2 regions of the Spirosoma pulveris genome follow, and region 2 is predicted to be linked to the other one. Evidence: riboswitches for the same ligand, from Rfam matches in the RefSeq annotation. Region 2 holds a riboswitch; the other holds the start of a gene.

Region 1 (8,094 bases), 610 kb from region 2:
CCCTATAAGCCGACCCCGGTCATTCTATGTCCATTCGTTTGATTTTGCCCTCCTCAATCGTGTATACATGTTTGACCATGCCATCTGTCAGGATATTCCCCTGCTTGTCATGAATCAACTGATGAACGATCACTTCCATGTGCCCGGCAGATCTCTCATGAAGCGAAATAGGCGTTACTTCAGGGTCAATTTCCTGCCATTGCCGCGTCCAGTACGCACGCACTTCATCCTGTCCGTGTACATAACCACCTTCCCAGCCGTTAGGCCACTGTACATCCGGGTGCATGAGGGCGAGCACACCATCAATATCCCGGTTGTTGAAGGCATGATAGGCTCGATTGATTAAATCCTGATAGTCCATCGTTTTGATAACAGGGTATGCGTTGTGGTTGAATTTTGCTTATCAAAAGAAGTGGATCTTTTATGAATCAGGCGTCAGTATACATTGAGACTTTATCGGATATACCTGAGACCAGCCTGTTTATAACCATTAATGGACACCTTGGCGTGGTTAGTTGTCCACGACAAAGTATCCATTAATAGTTTTTTCTGTTGACTTAGGTAAGTGTACAGCTCGCGCTAGACCGTTAGTTTCCCTTCAATGGAGTCGTCCAGCGTTTTGCCCATAATGGCACCGGCAACTGTTTTAACAAATGCCACCGCATCACCATGTTTATTATCCCAGTAGTAAGCTTCCTGCGTATCAACTTTAATGACCGTAATTCGGGGATCATCTACGCCTTCCGTGAACCATGCTTTTAAAATTGGCTCCCAAAGTTCGTGGATAAGTGCCTTGTCGGTCGAAATGGTAGCCTCGCCATAAATACTCAGGAAATCGGAATAGTCTGACCCCTGAAACAGGAGTTGTACTTTGTTATCGGCCTGGATACTCGCATTCTTGTGGCTGTCATTAGCGCTAAGAAACCATAAATTGCCCCTTTCGTCGACTTTTTGTACCGCCATGGGTCTTGTTTGCAGCGGCTCACCGGTTTTGATTTTTGTGCAGAAAAAGCATGTACTGCTTTTGTCGACCAGCTCTTTAATTTTCTTTCCGGCTTCGCTGCCGATCAGGTCCTGGTGGTTTTTTTCAGGTTGCTGCTGATTAATACTATCCATACCGATTGAGTTAACGGGTAAATTGTTGATCTATGTTTAACAACATGATCGGTCAAACCGCTTTTCATACACTATAAAAAGTACATTTCCTTAGTGTATGGTTTTAACGGCCATCTTCATGACGCTTTACGCGGAAACAATACAATCGCGTGCCATATGCCTATTTGCGTGATGGCCCGGAAAATGTGGTAAAATCGGACGTTTTTGTGAATGGTGAGCGGATGCAACCTGTTCTGGAAAACGATGATCAGCTAGCTTGGCTAATCGTACAATAAAATGCCCGGGCAGAAGAAAGTCCAGCGAAGAAACGCAGACGGCGCTTCTAAATGGGTTCAAGGTTACTCCAGACTGATCTTCCGGCTGGGTTGCCGGCTATGGAAGTACATCAGCGTGAGGATAATGACATACGCGGCTACGTTGAAAAGATCATGATGGTCGATGTAGTGGCTCTCGGGCCAGTTTTTATCCAGAGCAAACAGGAGTAAAGCAATCCGGCAGCAGTTGACAAACCAGATCAGCGCGATCCCTCCCAGGAGCCAGGCTGACTTTTTTTGCCAGGTGCCGGAATTTGCAATGACATAAGCGGTCCAAAAGCTGGATACACCAAGCCCTAAGCACTCAAAGGAAATGATTACCGAAGCCCCGGAGGCCGTTCGGATTAGTTGAGGTGGGTCTACGAAGGTAAGCAAACCAGCCAGGCGGGTAAGCAGGTGAGCCGTATACAGAATTGACTGCTGAAACCAGCTGATATAATTCAGGTAATGATCCAGAACATAACTGTACTGGTTTAGGGGATCGGTAAGTCCCCAGTAAACTATGTTGAAGTAGTAAAGCGAAGTGAAAACTAAAATGAGTTTGACCACATAGCCTACATCCACATAGTTAAGCAAACGATCATTCATGACTGGATTAGTTAAGCTGTAAAATAAGATGTGTAGCCGATTTGGAAACTGATTTCCAAAACCGGCTACACAACTCGTTTAATTCGGGTAAGTCCCGCTTACGCACTACAAGAACTAACTCTTTTTTGTCCGGTTAACGCATGGAGCGGGCTTCTTTCCGTTTTTGATGAGCCTTTTTCAAACCGACAGCAGCTCCGGCAGCCAGTAAGATACTTAAGCCACCATCCAGCGGTGCATTTACCGGCCGACGATTAGGCTCACTCACTTGAGCATTCGTAGGTAAGCTAGCAAAAGAGCCAATCAAAAGCCCTAGCAGCATGACATATGGTTTTTTCATACAGGTAACTGGTTGTAATTAAAAAAAAGCACCAAATGACCAACTTATTTCAACAAGCTAAATCATAAGTTATCAGCCTGATAAATGTTGGTTGCAATACTTAAAACTAGAATGAATTTATATGACTAACAAGAAAATCTGACTGACTGACAAGGAGTTGTAGGATTCGTTCACTAACTAGTAGTTGATAATATCAGCTAAGTAGATTAGAAAAAGTTTATCAAATCTCGTTATGGTTTATAAATATGATGTGCTTCTGGTAAATAGGTATGTATAGAGAGGAATAGTGTGTTGATTTTGGCTTTTTTGTTAAAAATAGTGTAACCGGAAGATTTTGTAAAAAAATTATTGAATAGCCAATATTTAGCTTTACTAATGATTATATAAGCAAGAAAATCTATATAAGTATATTTGTTTGTCTATATTTCATACGTAATGATAGAGTAAATGGTTTTTACTGTGTGTTTGAACGCATTGGAAGGGCTTATACCAGCCAGCGAGTTTGCGTGTAGGCATCATTCCAGAAATACCATTCCAGTCGGCTTGATACCCGAAAAGCTTCCCGCATGCTAGCCCGCTCCTGATTGCCCGCTGTTTCGGCGTATGCATCCGTCAGGGCCAGCATCTGATTCACCGACTGGTCGAAGGCGTCGCCCGCGTAGGTGTCGATCCAGCTTCGGTAGGGATTTTCCTGAATGGCCCGCTCGTAGATGTGTTTGCCCACCTGCCGGTAAATCCAGAAGCAGGGTAGCACAGCAGCCGCGCCAACGGCGATTGGTTGAGAGGAGGTCGTTGCCAGTAAATAATTTGTGTAGGCAAAACAGGCAGGCATCTTCTCCATTCCGGGCTGTATGTCGTAGAGCGCAAAATAGGTCTCGTGCAGTGCGCGCTCAACGAGAATGGCATTCTGCGCAAATTGGGTAAAGGTCAGCATATCATCTGGCGTGGTAGCCCGCGCGGCCAGTTGATTCAACGCTCGGCTAAAATCCGTCAGGTAGAGCGCGTCCTGCTGGATGTAGTACTGAAACGTGGGCGAGGGCAAGTTACCCGCCATTAATTCATTTACGAAGCCGTGTTCGAGTATGGATGTATAGATAGGACTGATGTCCTGCCAGAGCTGGTCGGTGAAGGTCATGGGATTTTACTGCCAAACGTTAAAGAAGTGATGAACGGGGCCATGTCCATGCCCCAGTTTGTAATCAGCGCCAGCCGCAAGCGCACCCGTTAAATAAGCTTTGGCTTCGGTAACGGCATCCACCACCGACAGCCCTTTGGCCAAGCCGGCGGCAATGGCCGACGATAGGGTACAGCCCGTTCCGTGCGAGTTGCCCGTTTGGATTCTTGTTGTCGGAAACGAATGCTGTTCGGTTGTTGATACATAGAGTAGATCGGTGCTTTCGTCGGTTGTCAAGTGGCCTCCTTTCACCAGAATAGCCCCCGGGCAGAGTGTTGCCAGGTTAACGGCGGCCTGTTGCATATCGGCCATTGTCTCAACCGGATAACCCAGCAGCACACTGGCTTCGGGCAGGTTGGGGGTAATGACAGATGCGATGGGTAACAGATGGGTCTTGAGCGCGTCGACGGCTTCGTCCTGCAACAGTTTGTCGCCACTTTTGGCTACCATAACGGGGTCTAAAACGATCGTTTTAATGTCAAACTCGACCAGCGTTTTTGCCACCTGTTCAATGACTTCGGCGGAGTGAAGCATGCCAATCTTCACCGCATCGGCCCCTATGTCGCTCAATACGGCCTTCATCTGTTCGGCGATGAACGCTGGTGGTACCGGCATAATGCCTGTTACGGCTTTTGTATTTTGGGCCGTCAGGGCAGTTATCACCGACATGCCGTAGCAGCCAAGGGCGGCAAACGTTTTGAGGTCGGCCTGGATACCGGCTCCCCCGCCACTATCCGACCCGGCAATGGTAAGGGTGCGTGCGTATGTTTTCATGGGTTTGTTTGATGAATGAGTTCCCGGCTAGCCTCATACGGTGACGGTTGCCCGCAAATGGCTGACACCACAGCAGCCCCCGAAGCACCGGCCTGAAGAATAGATTGAATATTGATTGCATTGATGCCGCCAATGGCAAAGGTGGGCAGGCTGGTTTGCTGGCAAATGGCTCGAAGTCCATCTAACCCAAGCAGGCTTGACGTATCCTGTTTCGTGCCCGTCGGGAAAATGGTGGCGATGCCGAGGTAATCCAGATCAGCACCCTGGGCGGCTTCCAGTTCAGCCATACTATTGATCGACAAACCTATGATCTTGTTGGGCCCAATGAGTGACCGGACAAGGTCATAGGGCATATCGTCCTGCCCGACGTGAACGCCATCTGCATCGACAGCCAAAGCGATGTCGACCCGGTCGTTGATAATGAGTTTTGCCCCGTAGGCTTGCGTAATTTGTTTTAGCGCAATGCCCAGTTCCAGAAAGGCGCGGGTCGACAGTTCTTTTTCCCGTAACTGCACCCAGCGGACCCCCGCCCGGCAGGCTTCTTCGACCACGAAGGGTAACGTATGGCCCGCCTGCTGCGCAATGCCGCTGTCGGTCACTAAATAGAGTCCGTTCACGCGTGGGTCAGTTGAAGACGGGCCGTTATAGCGGCTTCGGTCAGTTCATAAAGCGCGTCGAGGAAATTAAGTTGCAGGCTGCCGGGAGCTGCTTTTATTTCAACGGCCAGTTCGCCAGCAATGCCCATGACGGCCATGGCGTGGGTAGCAGCCTGAAAGTAATCGGGATTGACAGCGGCAAAGGCACCCGTCAGCGCCGTAGCGGTGCAGCCCATACCCGTCACTTTGGTCATGAGCGCATGGCCGTTACCGATAGTGGCCGTTTTGTCACCCTGAATGATGTAATCGGTCTCGCCACTGATAACCACTATACCACCAGTTAAAGCACTAAGCCGCCGGGCCGCGTCTACGGCGGCTTCGGAGCCATACAGGCTGTCGACACCTTTTGTTTGGGCGTTCAGGCCAGCCAGCGCCATAATCTCAGACGCGTTTCCCCGAATTACATCGGGTGCGGCCAGCGCCAGCAGTTCTTCACTAACCTGGTTGCGGTAGCGCGTTGCGCCAACGCCAACCGGGTCGAAAACGATGGGTTTGCCCAATGCCTTTGCCTGACGCATCGCCAGCCGCATACCTGCCACGAACGTAGCGTCGAGCGTGCCGATGTTGACGACCAGTGCACTCGAAATGGATACGAAATCTTCTACTTCTTCGGGGGCATGAACCATAGCGGGCGAAGCACCTAACGCCAGCAGGGCGTTGGCTGTATTGTTCATGACAACGAAGTTGGTAATATTATGGACAAGCGGGGCCTGCGTGCGAATACGCTCGACGTCGGTCCAGATGGATTGAGCAGATGGAATCATGTTGCTGTCGAAAGAGTCAATAAGCAGCAACTTTAGGAGAGCGGGGCGCTTCTCGGTAACTTTTCCCTACGGCAGTATAAGCTGCATCAGGTAATGAGGGTATCCTCTCAGTCAGACCGGTTTGGTACTGACACCCCTAAAGTTGTATCGCAAAGGTAGAAGATAATGAATTACGAAATTGTAAAAAATGTAAAACTGCCTCCTGACTTTAGAAAGTTTGAGATAGCTTTACAGCTTACATTCCTACTCCCCAGAATCTGTGAAATCGACGTCTATTCGTTACTTATTCCTGCTACTCGCTACGCTGGGAACCGCCTGGCCAACCGTTGCTCAAACCCCCGGCAATACCTTCGTCAACGGCGACCTGCTGCCCAACGCCCCCGAATTGGCCGCTCGGGGAACCTATGCTGTTGGCGTGCGGACGATGAAACTCGTGCACAAAGATCAGGTCGATGTGCTGCACCCGAAAGATGGTAAAAGTCCGCTGTATGACCGTACGCTGACGCTCGATGTCTGGTATCCGGCCCGACTTCCGGCCAATAAATCGGCCCTGGTCATGTACGAATCCGTTTTAGGTCGGTCCAATGATCCCAAGCGACCACTCGTTCCCTTTACATTTGCCGGTCGGGCCAGCCGCGATGCTGAACCAGACCCCAGCGAAGGGGCCTATCCACTGGTCATCGTTTCCCACGGCTATCCCGGTTCCCGCTTGCTGCTCACGTATCTGACCGAGAATCTGGCCTCGAAAGGTTATGTTGTTGTCGCTATCGATCACGCCGAATCGACCTACAGCGATTTGGCCGGATTTCAGAGTACGCTGCTAAATCGACCGCTCGATGATCTGTTTGTACTGAACGAAATGGCCAGGCTGAGTGCCAAAAGCAGCAACATGTTTCTGGCAGGATTGCTCAACGCCAATAACACCGCTCTGATCGGTTATTCGATGGGCGGCTATGGTGTGCTTAACGTTACGGGGGCCGGGTTTAGTCCGCAGGCGGTTAAGCAGTTTGGCCAATTAGCGCAGGGAAGTACGGCTCTGGAAGCCCGTGCTATGGATTCGCCAGCCTATAAAGCATCCCTTGATCCCCGCATCAAGGCTGTCGTTGCTTTCGCGCCCTGGGGTATGGAACGGGGCATGTGGGATGCCAAAGGATTGGCCGGTCTGACCTTGCCGACGCTGTTCGTGGCGGGTAGTAAAGATGATGTATCGGGTTATGAGAAGGGTATAAAAGCCATTTATGACGGAGCCGTCAACGCTGATCGTTACATGCTAACCTACGTCAATGCCCGGCACAATGTGGCGCCCAATCCACCGCCTGCCGCTACGTTACAGCCCGGCGTATCGGCCGATGAGTATGGCCATTATGCCGAACCCGCCTGGAATGAACACCGGATCAATAACATCAACCAGCACTTTGTAACGGCTTTTCTGGGAATCCATCTGAAGAAAATGGATTACGCTAAATTCCTCGACCTGCCCGAAACTGACGCCACCGGGCCGTGGACGGGCTTCAAACCCCGTACGTCGGTCGGCCTGGAGATGCGTCATGCGAAGCCGTAGGCATCAATAACGAAAGTCATAAGCCCCAGTGCCACGGCGTAAACGGAGAAATGCACGAGGCAAACCTGTTTAAATCGTGGCACTGGGGTTTATGACTTTTTTATAAAACTACGTTTACGCTTCGTCGTGAATCAGGTTTTTTATGTCAGCCGCTAGTTCAGGTGTCACCGTTACGCCATGAACCTGCTGAGCATGTTCGGCGGCCTGTGCCAGTACTTCCTCGTCGGTATTGGCCCGCACAACGGCCTCGCAATCAAAACCGGCATCTCTACAGTGTAATGTTTTCATGAACTAAGTGAGTTTTAGTGAACCTGATTTCGTCTATTAATCAGTAAGTTAATTGGTTTGCTCATGCCAAAATTCAACTATTGAGCAAATGGTCAATGAACAGTTTCAGTTGGTTACTGAGCGGCTGTCATGGCTCTGTTGATATGGAACGGAAACAGCATCTTAAAGTAGAAAGGCTGACAGATCGTCCTTATAGGTGAGTTATCCAGCTGCAATAGCCTGGCAAACGGGACGTAATTCGCTCGATGCGCTCAGTTATCATTCTTCGTTAAACCCTACATGAAACGCACAATTCCATTTTTGATGTTAATGCTGGTGGGCAGCCTGACCAGCCAGGCCCAGTCGTTTGGTAAACTCGTGAAGAAAACACCGGGTATGGTATCATACACCCTGCGCGAGAGTTTTTCGAAAGACGTTCCTGGTACGCTGGATAAAGTGAAAGCCTGGGGCATCACCGATATTGAGTTCTCCAGCCTGTTCGGAAAAACCGCTCCCGAACTACGCGCCCTGCTCGACCAGCGC
Region 2 (8,094 bases):
TTATTTTGAGATATTGGATAGTAACGGGAAAGTACTGAGTCGAATTTTTAATCAGGTATTTTTCGGTGAAACCAACACGCCCGTACGGTTAATGGCCAATCGGCAGGTTATGGCGCAGTCGGAGTATTTTAACCCCACAACGTCTACAGGCACCACGTCTGACCCTATTGAGATAAGCATGTCCGGCGGATTGCTGACCGTAAAATACCGCGATTATGCACCCGTTACGGTGCCTGCTTTCGATAGCAACGGTAATGTGACGAACCCTAAAACCATTCGCTTATTCTTCTGGAGTTCCGGTCGAAACTACGAGCGGACCATCGATGTCCAGCGCCTGCGTTTTTACGCCGGCACATCAACCAGTTCTACTTCGTCGGCCCCCGTATTGTCGAGTCCGCTGACTGATCAGGTGGGTACGGTTGGGCAAAGTATGAGCTATACCTTCCCCGCTGGCAGCTTTACCGATGCCGATGGCGATAATTTGATCTACTCCGCCAGTTTGTCGAGTGGGGCGGCACTGCCCGGCTGGTTAGCCTTTAATACAACCAGCCGTACCTTTAGTGGTGTGCCCACCGGCAGTGGCTCCTTCACGATCAGAGTAACCGCCAGCGATGGGCGGGGCGGGCAGGCTTCCGGTGATTTCAAACTCACGGTCAATCCGGCACTTGTTGCCCAACAGGCCGTGGTGAGCCTGAGCGTAATGAATGCCGATAACCAGCAGGAAATTAAAGTGCTTGCTCCGGGTGAGCAGCTCAACCTGGCTACCCTGCCTACACGTAACCTGAACATCCGGGCCAATACCAACCCTGGCCTGGTAGGCAGTGTAAAGTTTAACCTCACCGGTGCCCGGGTCAGTACCCTCGTCGAGTCAGTAGTACCCTACGCCCTGTTTGGTGATAATGCCGGGAAATACAATGCCTGGACGCCCAGCCTGGGCCAATACACCCTAACGGCTACGCCCTACACAGGCAGCGGAGGGGGCGGTACGGCGGGTACGGCGCTAACGATTAGTTTTTCGGTAATCAATCAGGCACCCGGCAGCCGCCTGGGCGCAACCGAGCCGCAGGAGTCGAACGGCCTACAGGTCAAGTACTATCCAAATCCCTTTACCGAGTCGTTTACAGTGCAGGTGCAGGGCCAGACATCGGCCAAACTGCCTTTGCTGATGTACGACAGCTACGGTCGGGTGGTGTTACAGCGGGACGATCTGGCCCCTGAAGAGGTCATTAACGTAAGCAGCGGATTCATGCCGGGTGTGTACCTGCTCCAGGTAGGAACAGGCGCCGAAACAAAACGATACAAGATCATCAAAGCGCAGTAAAGCAGACGATCTCCCGGTAAATTCATCTCAATAGCCGTAACCCCGGCCCCATTACAGAATTCTTCTGTAATGGGGCCGGGGTTACGGCTATCAGGGTGATAAAGTTTGCTGATATATGAAGATTTGTTCTGATTCCGGGCTACCTTTGCCTCGCTGAAAAAGCAAAGCTTTAGGGGTGCCCAAGTCGGGCTGAGAGATCACCCTTTGAACCTGAACAGGATAATACCTGCGGAGGGAAAAGCGAGAATACAGGCCATCGTCCAGTGCTTCGTGCCGGTTAACCGCACGATTTGCCTGTGGCCGTTCTACGTTTCCCCCGTTCGTTTGTTCATCAGGTTGCTCCGATAGCTGTTTTTCTGCATAACCTGTGCACGATTATGACGCTAACGGTCAACCATCAATCCGTCGAAATCGCAGACTCCGCATCGCTGGGAGCCCTGCTCACTCAACTGGCCATCGCTAACCGGAAAGGCATTGCGGTGGCCGTCAACAATGCCATTGTTCCCCGCGCTGCCTGGGACCAGTTTGTTTTATCGGGAAACGAGAAAATCACCATTTTACAGGCCACTCAGGGCGGATAACAATGAGCCAGAAAACCGAACAATTACCTTCGGCGCAAACGATTACGCGCCAGCCACTCACGGGGTCGCGCAAAATTTATGTGCCGGGTCAGCTCCACGACATCCGTGTGGCCATGCGCGAAATCAGCCTTTCGGATACCGTTTCGCACGTGGGGAATCAAAAGGAGCGGCAGTGCAATGCTGCCGTAACGGTGTACGATACGAGTGGCCCCTACACGGACCCGGCTGTTCAGATCAATCTGGAACAGGGGCTTCCGCGCCTGCGGGAGTCGTGGATTGCGGGCCGTGGCGATGTTGAGCAGCAGACCGCCTTTTCGTCCGACTATTCGAACCAGCGACTGGCTAATTCAACCCTGGATTCGTTGCGATTTGCGCATATACGGTATCCGTATCGGGCCAGAGAGGGGCAGAACGTTACGCAGCTGCACTACGCCCGCAAAGGCATCATCACGCCCGAAATGGAATATATCGCCATTCGGGAAAACCAGCGTATCGATACGCTCAACGACCAGTCATCACTCTGGCAGCAGCATCCGGGCAACAGTTTCGGCGCTAATACCCCCAAAAACTTTATCACACCCGAATTTGTCCGACAGGAGGTAGCGGCCGGGCGGGCCATTATTCCCGCCAACATCAATCATCCGGAGAGCGAACCGATGATTATCGGCCGTAATTTTCTCGTCAAGGTCAATACCAATATCGGCAACTCGGTCGTCTCATCGAGTATTAACGAAGAGGTAGAGAAAGCCGTATGGAGTTGTCGGTGGGGTGGCGATACGCTCATGGATTTATCGACGGGTAAGAATATCCATGAAACCCGCGAGTGGATTATCCGAAACTGTCCCGTACCCGTCGGCACGGTACCGCTTTATCAGGCACTCGAAAAAGTGAATGGCAAAGCCGAAGCGCTGACCTGGGAGTTGTTCCGCGATACGCTCATCGAACAGGCCGAGCAGGGCGTGGATTATTTCACCATTCATGCCGGGGTACTGCTGCGCTACATTCCGCTCACGGCCCGCCGGGTTACGGGAATCGTGTCGCGCGGTGGCAGTATCATGGCCAAGTGGTGCCTGGCGCATCATAAAGAAAACTTTCTGTACACGCATTTTGAGGAGATCTGCGCGATCATGAAAGCCTACGACGTTTCCTTCTCGCTGGGGGATGGACTACGCCCCGGCTCGATCGCCGATGCCAACGATGCCGCTCAGTTCGCCGAACTCGAAACGCTGGGCGAACTGACCAAAATTGCCTGGAAGCACGATGTGCAGGTTATGGTTGAGGGGCCGGGGCACGTGCCCATGCACCTGATCAAAGCGAATATGGACAAGCAGTTGCAGCACTGCGATGAAGCACCGTTCTACACGCTTGGCCCCCTCACTATGGATATTGCTCCCGGATACGACCACATCACATCGGCTATTGGAGCGGCCATGATCGGCTGGTTCGGGACGGCCATGCTCTGCTACGTTACGCCCAAAGAACACCTGGGCCTGCCTAACAAAAAAGACGTGAAGGATGGTGTCATTACGTATAAAATTGCCGCTCACGCGGCCGATCTGGCAAAGGGACACCCCGGCGCTCAGTATCGGGACAATGTGCTGAGTAAAGCGAGGTTCGAATTTCGGTGGGAAGACCAGTTCAACCTCTCCCTTGATCCGGATACGGCGCGGGAGTTTCACGATGAAACTTTACCGGCCGAAGGCGCCAAAACGGCTCACTTCTGCTCCATGTGCGGCCCGAACTTCTGCTCCATGAAAATTACGCAGGATGTGCGCGACTACGCGGAACAAAACGGACTGGCCAGTGACGAGGTGCTCGAAAAGGCAATGCAGACCAAAGCAAAGGAATTTGCGGAACAGGGAAACCAGCTCTATTTATAAGTATCCAGCCTGGTTGCCATCGGCCAGGCTGGTTAACCGGTTTAACGCCTTTGTCCAATGAAGATTAGCTCACTACACTACATAACGACCCGCCCCGAAGAGGCCGAGCTTGCCTGCCGGGCCGGAGCCGACTGGATTCAGCTCCGGTTGAAGAACCGGGCGTATGCCGACTGGAAGGCCGTAGCGCTGGAAACGCTGGCCGTTTGCCGACAGTATAACGCTACACTGATCCTCAATGATAACCCACTGCTGGCCGCCGACATTGGTGCGGATGGCGTGCATCTGGGTCAGGAGGATATGCCCGTCCCGGAAGCACGTGCCCTGTTAGGCGATAAATTTATTATCGGCGGAACGGCCAACACGCTGGAAACCGTACTGGCGCATCGGCGGGACGGCGTCAACTACGTGGGGCTGGGACCTTTTCGGTTTACGACCACCAAAGAGAAGCTAAGTCCTATTCTGGGGCTGCAAGGCTACGAGCAAGTCCTGTCGGCGTTAAAGCATCAGGCGATTTCGCTGCCCATTATCGCCATTGGCGGAATTACTTTGGCGGATGTGCCCGCTTTGCTGGCAACGGGCGTGTACGGCATCGCCCTGTCGTCGGCCATTACTGCATCGGCCGACCCGGCGGCTCAAACGCGGCTGTTTCTCCGCCAACTATCGACCTCACCTTCTTTTTGATTGATATGGATACACAATCATTGATCATTGCCGGTAAATCGTTTGCCTCGCGGCTGTTTACCGGAACGGGCAAGTTCGGCTCGGCACAGCTTATGGAAGAAGCACTGCTGGCTTCCGGTACAGAACTGGTAACCGTTGCCCTGAAACGGGTGGAGGCCACTAATCGCCAGGACGATCTGCTGTCTCACCTAACTCATTCACAGTTCAACCTGTTGCCCAATACGTCCGGTGTGCGGACGGCAAAAGAAGCCGTCTTTGCGGCCCAGATGGCGCGTGAAGCCCTGGAAACGAACTGGCTCAAACTGGAAATTCACCCCGACCCCAAATACCTGCTGCCTGACCCCATCGAAACGCTGAAAGCCGCCGAAGAGCTGGTTAAACTGGGTTTTGTAGTGCTGCCGTACATCCACGCCGATCCGGTGCTGTGCAAGCGGCTGGAAGAGGTCGGAGTGGCGGCCGTCATGCCGCTGGGCGCGCCCATTGGCACGAACAAGGGCCTACGAACGATTGATTTTCTGGAGATCATCATTGAGCAGAGCCGGGTGCCGGTGGTTGTGGATGCCGGTTTGGGCGCGCCCTCCCATGCAGCCGCTGCCATGGAACTGGGAGCCGATGCCGTACTCGTCAACACCGCCATTGCCGTTTCGGACGACCCGGTACGCATGGCTGTTGCCTTCAAACTGGCCGTCGAAGCGGGTCGGTTAGCCTACGAAGCACGGCTGGCCCGGCCTTCCGTAACCGCCCACGCCAGTAGTCCGCTCACCGCTTTTCTGGACGAATTATGAGGACAGCAAACTGGTTTGACGCCCACGACTGGAACACCGTTCAGCGGGATATTCAGGCCGTCACGCCCCGGCAGGTGGAACGAGCGCTGGAAAATACCCGCCGGACGCTCGATGACTTTAAAGCCCTGATCTCACCGGCTGCTCAGGCGTATCTGGAACCCATGGCCCAACTTAGCCACCAGCTAACGCAGAAACGGTTCGGCAAAACAATCCAGCTGTATGCTCCGCTGTACCTGTCCAACGAATGCCAGAACATCTGCACGTACTGCGCCTTCAGTCTCGACAATAAGATCGTTCGGAAAACCCTTACCGATGCCGAGATAGGGCGGGAGGCCGCTGCCCTAAAGCAATTGGGCTACGAGCATGTGCTGCTGGTGACCGGAGAGGCTAATCAGACCGTGGGGGTCCCGTACCTTCAAAACGCTATCCGGCTGCTGCAACCGCACTTCGCCCATATTTCCATGGAAGTGCAGCCCCTCGATCAGCCCGAGTATGAAGAACTGATCGCTGAGGGGCTTAACACCGTGCTGGTGTATCAGGAAACATACCATCAGGAAACGTATAAAAATCATCACCCGAAGGGTAAAAAATCAAATTTCGCCTACCGGCTCGATACCCCCGACCGGCTCGGACGGGCGGGCGTGCATAAGATGGGACTGGGCGCGTTGCTGGGGCTGGATGATTGGCGGACAGATAGCTTTTTCACGGCGGCTCATCTGCACTACCTCGAACGAATGTACTGGCAGACCAAATACAGCATCTCCTTCCCGCGTCTGCGCCCCATCGACTTACTGCAAAATGACACCATCACCTCCAAGTCCTTCGAGCGGTGCATGTCTGATCGGGATCTGGTCCAGTTGATCTGCGCCTATCGGTTGTTCAATGAGGAGGTCGAACTCTCCCTGTCGACCCGCGAAACACCCCGCTTTCGCGACCATGTTCTCAAGCTGGGCGTAACCAGCCTGAGTGCCGGGTCGAAAACCAATCCCGGTGGCTATGCCGTAGAACCGCAGTCGCTGGAGCAGTTTGCCATTTCCGACGAGCGCAGCCCCGCCGAGATGGTCGACGTTATTCGTAAACAAGGGTATCAGCCGGTTTGGAAAGACTGGGATAAAACGCTCGCTGCCGTATGACCGATGGCGAACTGAACCGCTACAGCCGCCATATCAGCCTGCCCGAAATTGGGCTGGCCGGGCAGCAGCGATTAAAACAGGCGCGCGTGGCCCTGGTGGGCGCGGGTGGATTAGGGTGCCCGGTGGGACAATACCTCACGGCTGCGGGCATCGGCACGTTGGGGATCATCGACGGCGATGTAGTGGAAGAAAGCAATTTACAGCGGCAGATTCTCTTTTCGCCCGAGCACATTGGTCAGCCAAAAGCAACGGTAGCGGCCAATCTGCTGGCGCGGCAGAATCCGTATAGTCAGGTGATTGCGCACCCGGTTTTTCTAACCCGCGACAATGCGTTGTCCATTCTGAGCGACTACGACCTTGTGGTGGATGGCTCCGATAATTTTGCGACGCGCTATCTGGTCAACGATGCCTGCGTTCTGTTGGGGAAACCGCTGGTATTCGGTTCCATCTACAAATTCGACGGGCAGGTGAGTGTGTTCAATCACGAGAATGGCCCCACGTACCGGTGCCTGTACCCCGAGCCCAGTGAGCTGGCTGCCTGCGCCGAAGTGGGGGTAATGGGTGTATTGCCGGGCCTCACGGGTTGCCTGATGGCCAATGAAGTGATAAAGCTGGTAACGGGCGTTGGTGATTTGTTGAGTGGTACGCTGCTGGTTTTTAACGCACTTACGCTCTCCTTTAACACCTTCTCGTTTACCGCTGATCCGGTCAATAAATCGATCACGGCGCTTCCACTGGCAGAGCCCGACTGTGCTTTGCCCGTCCCGGAAATAACGGCTTCGGACTGGCTGTCGCAGAGCAATCGCCCATTATTGATCGATGTGCGGGAGCCGCACGAGTACGAGCGGGAGAACCTGGGCGGGCAGTTGCTGCCCCTGGCCGAGCTGTACCAGCATCCTGAGCAGGTGCCGAGCGATCGGCCGGTCGTTATCCATTGCCAGTCGGGGGCGCGGAGCCGGAAAGCCGTAGCGTTTTTGCGGGCGCGGGGGTATCAGAACGTGCTCAGTTTGCAGGGTGGCCTGAACGCCCTGAAGCGTCTTTAATCAGCCAGTACTTTCCGGATTGATTTGAGTGCATCCACCGCGTCGGTGGCTTGCCAGAGGGCACCCATGAGCGCGGCCCCGTCAAAACCGGCTCGACGAACGAGAGCGACATTCTCTGCCTGTATGCCCCCCAACCCGATCAGCCGGGGTAAGTCCTTATGCCGTCGCCGAATTGCCGACACCTCCTGTTCGATAACCTCCAGACTACTCGACGGGCCATAGCCCGGTTTGCTAAGGCTCGGGAAAAGTGGGCTGTAAAAAACCAGGTCAACCTGTCCGGCCAGCTTCGGCCACTCGCAGAGGGCGTGAATACTCGTCGAAAAAGGAAAACCATCAACGAAGGTTGCCGCCTGACGATCCGTGTCTTTCAGGTGCCAGCGCAACGACGCGGGTACAGCACTCCCTCGCGTCGCCGGGAGTAATATCGATGGCTGGAAACTATCCGGAAGCTGCGTTAAAACGGCATTATCGGCGGGGGAGCGCCAGTACAGAAAATCAAGACCGCCGGTCAGCAGTGTCTGAATCGTTGGTATGTCCAGACTTTGCGGGCTGCCATCGGTGATGCCCAGTAGTAGAAACTGATTTTTGTTCACTTGAGAAACTGCACCAGATTTTTCGCTTAAAAATAAGCAAATTGATTGACCAATAGCCCGATTCGGGTCTACTGGCG

What was found. Region 2 has a riboswitch for thiamine pyrophosphate ahead of thiS (sulfur carrier protein ThiS). Riboswitches for the same ligand answer to the same signal wherever they lie in the genome.
Region 1: it holds a riboswitch for thiamine pyrophosphate, as region 2 does, so the genes downstream of both, thiM (hydroxyethylthiazole kinase) here and thiS (sulfur carrier protein ThiS) in region 2, are expected to answer to the same signal.

Annotation. Positions count from the first base shown of each region.
Region 1 covers NZ_BAAGTO010000002.1:73,760-81,853, reverse strand. The annotation lists gene ACYVJM_RS08640 (nuclear transport factor 2 family protein) at 20-361, opposite strand; gene ACYVJM_RS08635 (pyridoxamine 5'-phosphate oxidase family protein) at 580-1,116, opposite strand; gene ACYVJM_RS08630 (exosortase/archaeosortase family protein) at 1,455-2,018, opposite strand; gene ACYVJM_RS08625 (PID-CTERM protein-sorting domain-containing protein) at 2,152-2,355, opposite strand; gene tenA (thiaminase II) at 2,840-3,490, opposite strand; gene thiD (bifunctional hydroxymethylpyrimidine kinase/phosphomethylpyrimidine kinase) at 3,497-4,303, opposite strand; gene thiE (thiamine phosphate synthase) at 4,300-4,920, opposite strand; gene thiM (hydroxyethylthiazole kinase) at 4,917-5,723, opposite strand; TPP riboswitch at 5,770-5,871, opposite strand; gene ACYVJM_RS08600 (alpha/beta hydrolase family protein) at 5,983-7,284, shown strand; gene ACYVJM_RS08595 (DUF1059 domain-containing protein) at 7,399-7,572, opposite strand; gene ACYVJM_RS08590 (sugar phosphate isomerase/epimerase family protein) at 7,852-8,094, shown strand, end outside.
Region 2 covers NZ_BAAGTO010000002.1:688,675-696,768, reverse strand. The annotation lists gene ACYVJM_RS11080 (putative Ig domain-containing protein) at 1-1,321, shown strand, start outside; TPP riboswitch at 1,483-1,575, shown strand; gene thiS (sulfur carrier protein ThiS) at 1,618-1,902, shown strand; gene thiC (phosphomethylpyrimidine synthase ThiC) at 1,905-3,782, shown strand; gene ACYVJM_RS11065 (thiamine phosphate synthase) at 3,840-4,463, shown strand; gene ACYVJM_RS11060 (thiazole synthase) at 4,469-5,248, shown strand; gene thiH (2-iminoacetate synthase ThiH) at 5,245-6,381, shown strand; gene moeB (molybdopterin-synthase adenylyltransferase MoeB) at 6,378-7,424, shown strand; gene ACYVJM_RS11045 (thiamine phosphate synthase) at 7,421-8,017, opposite strand.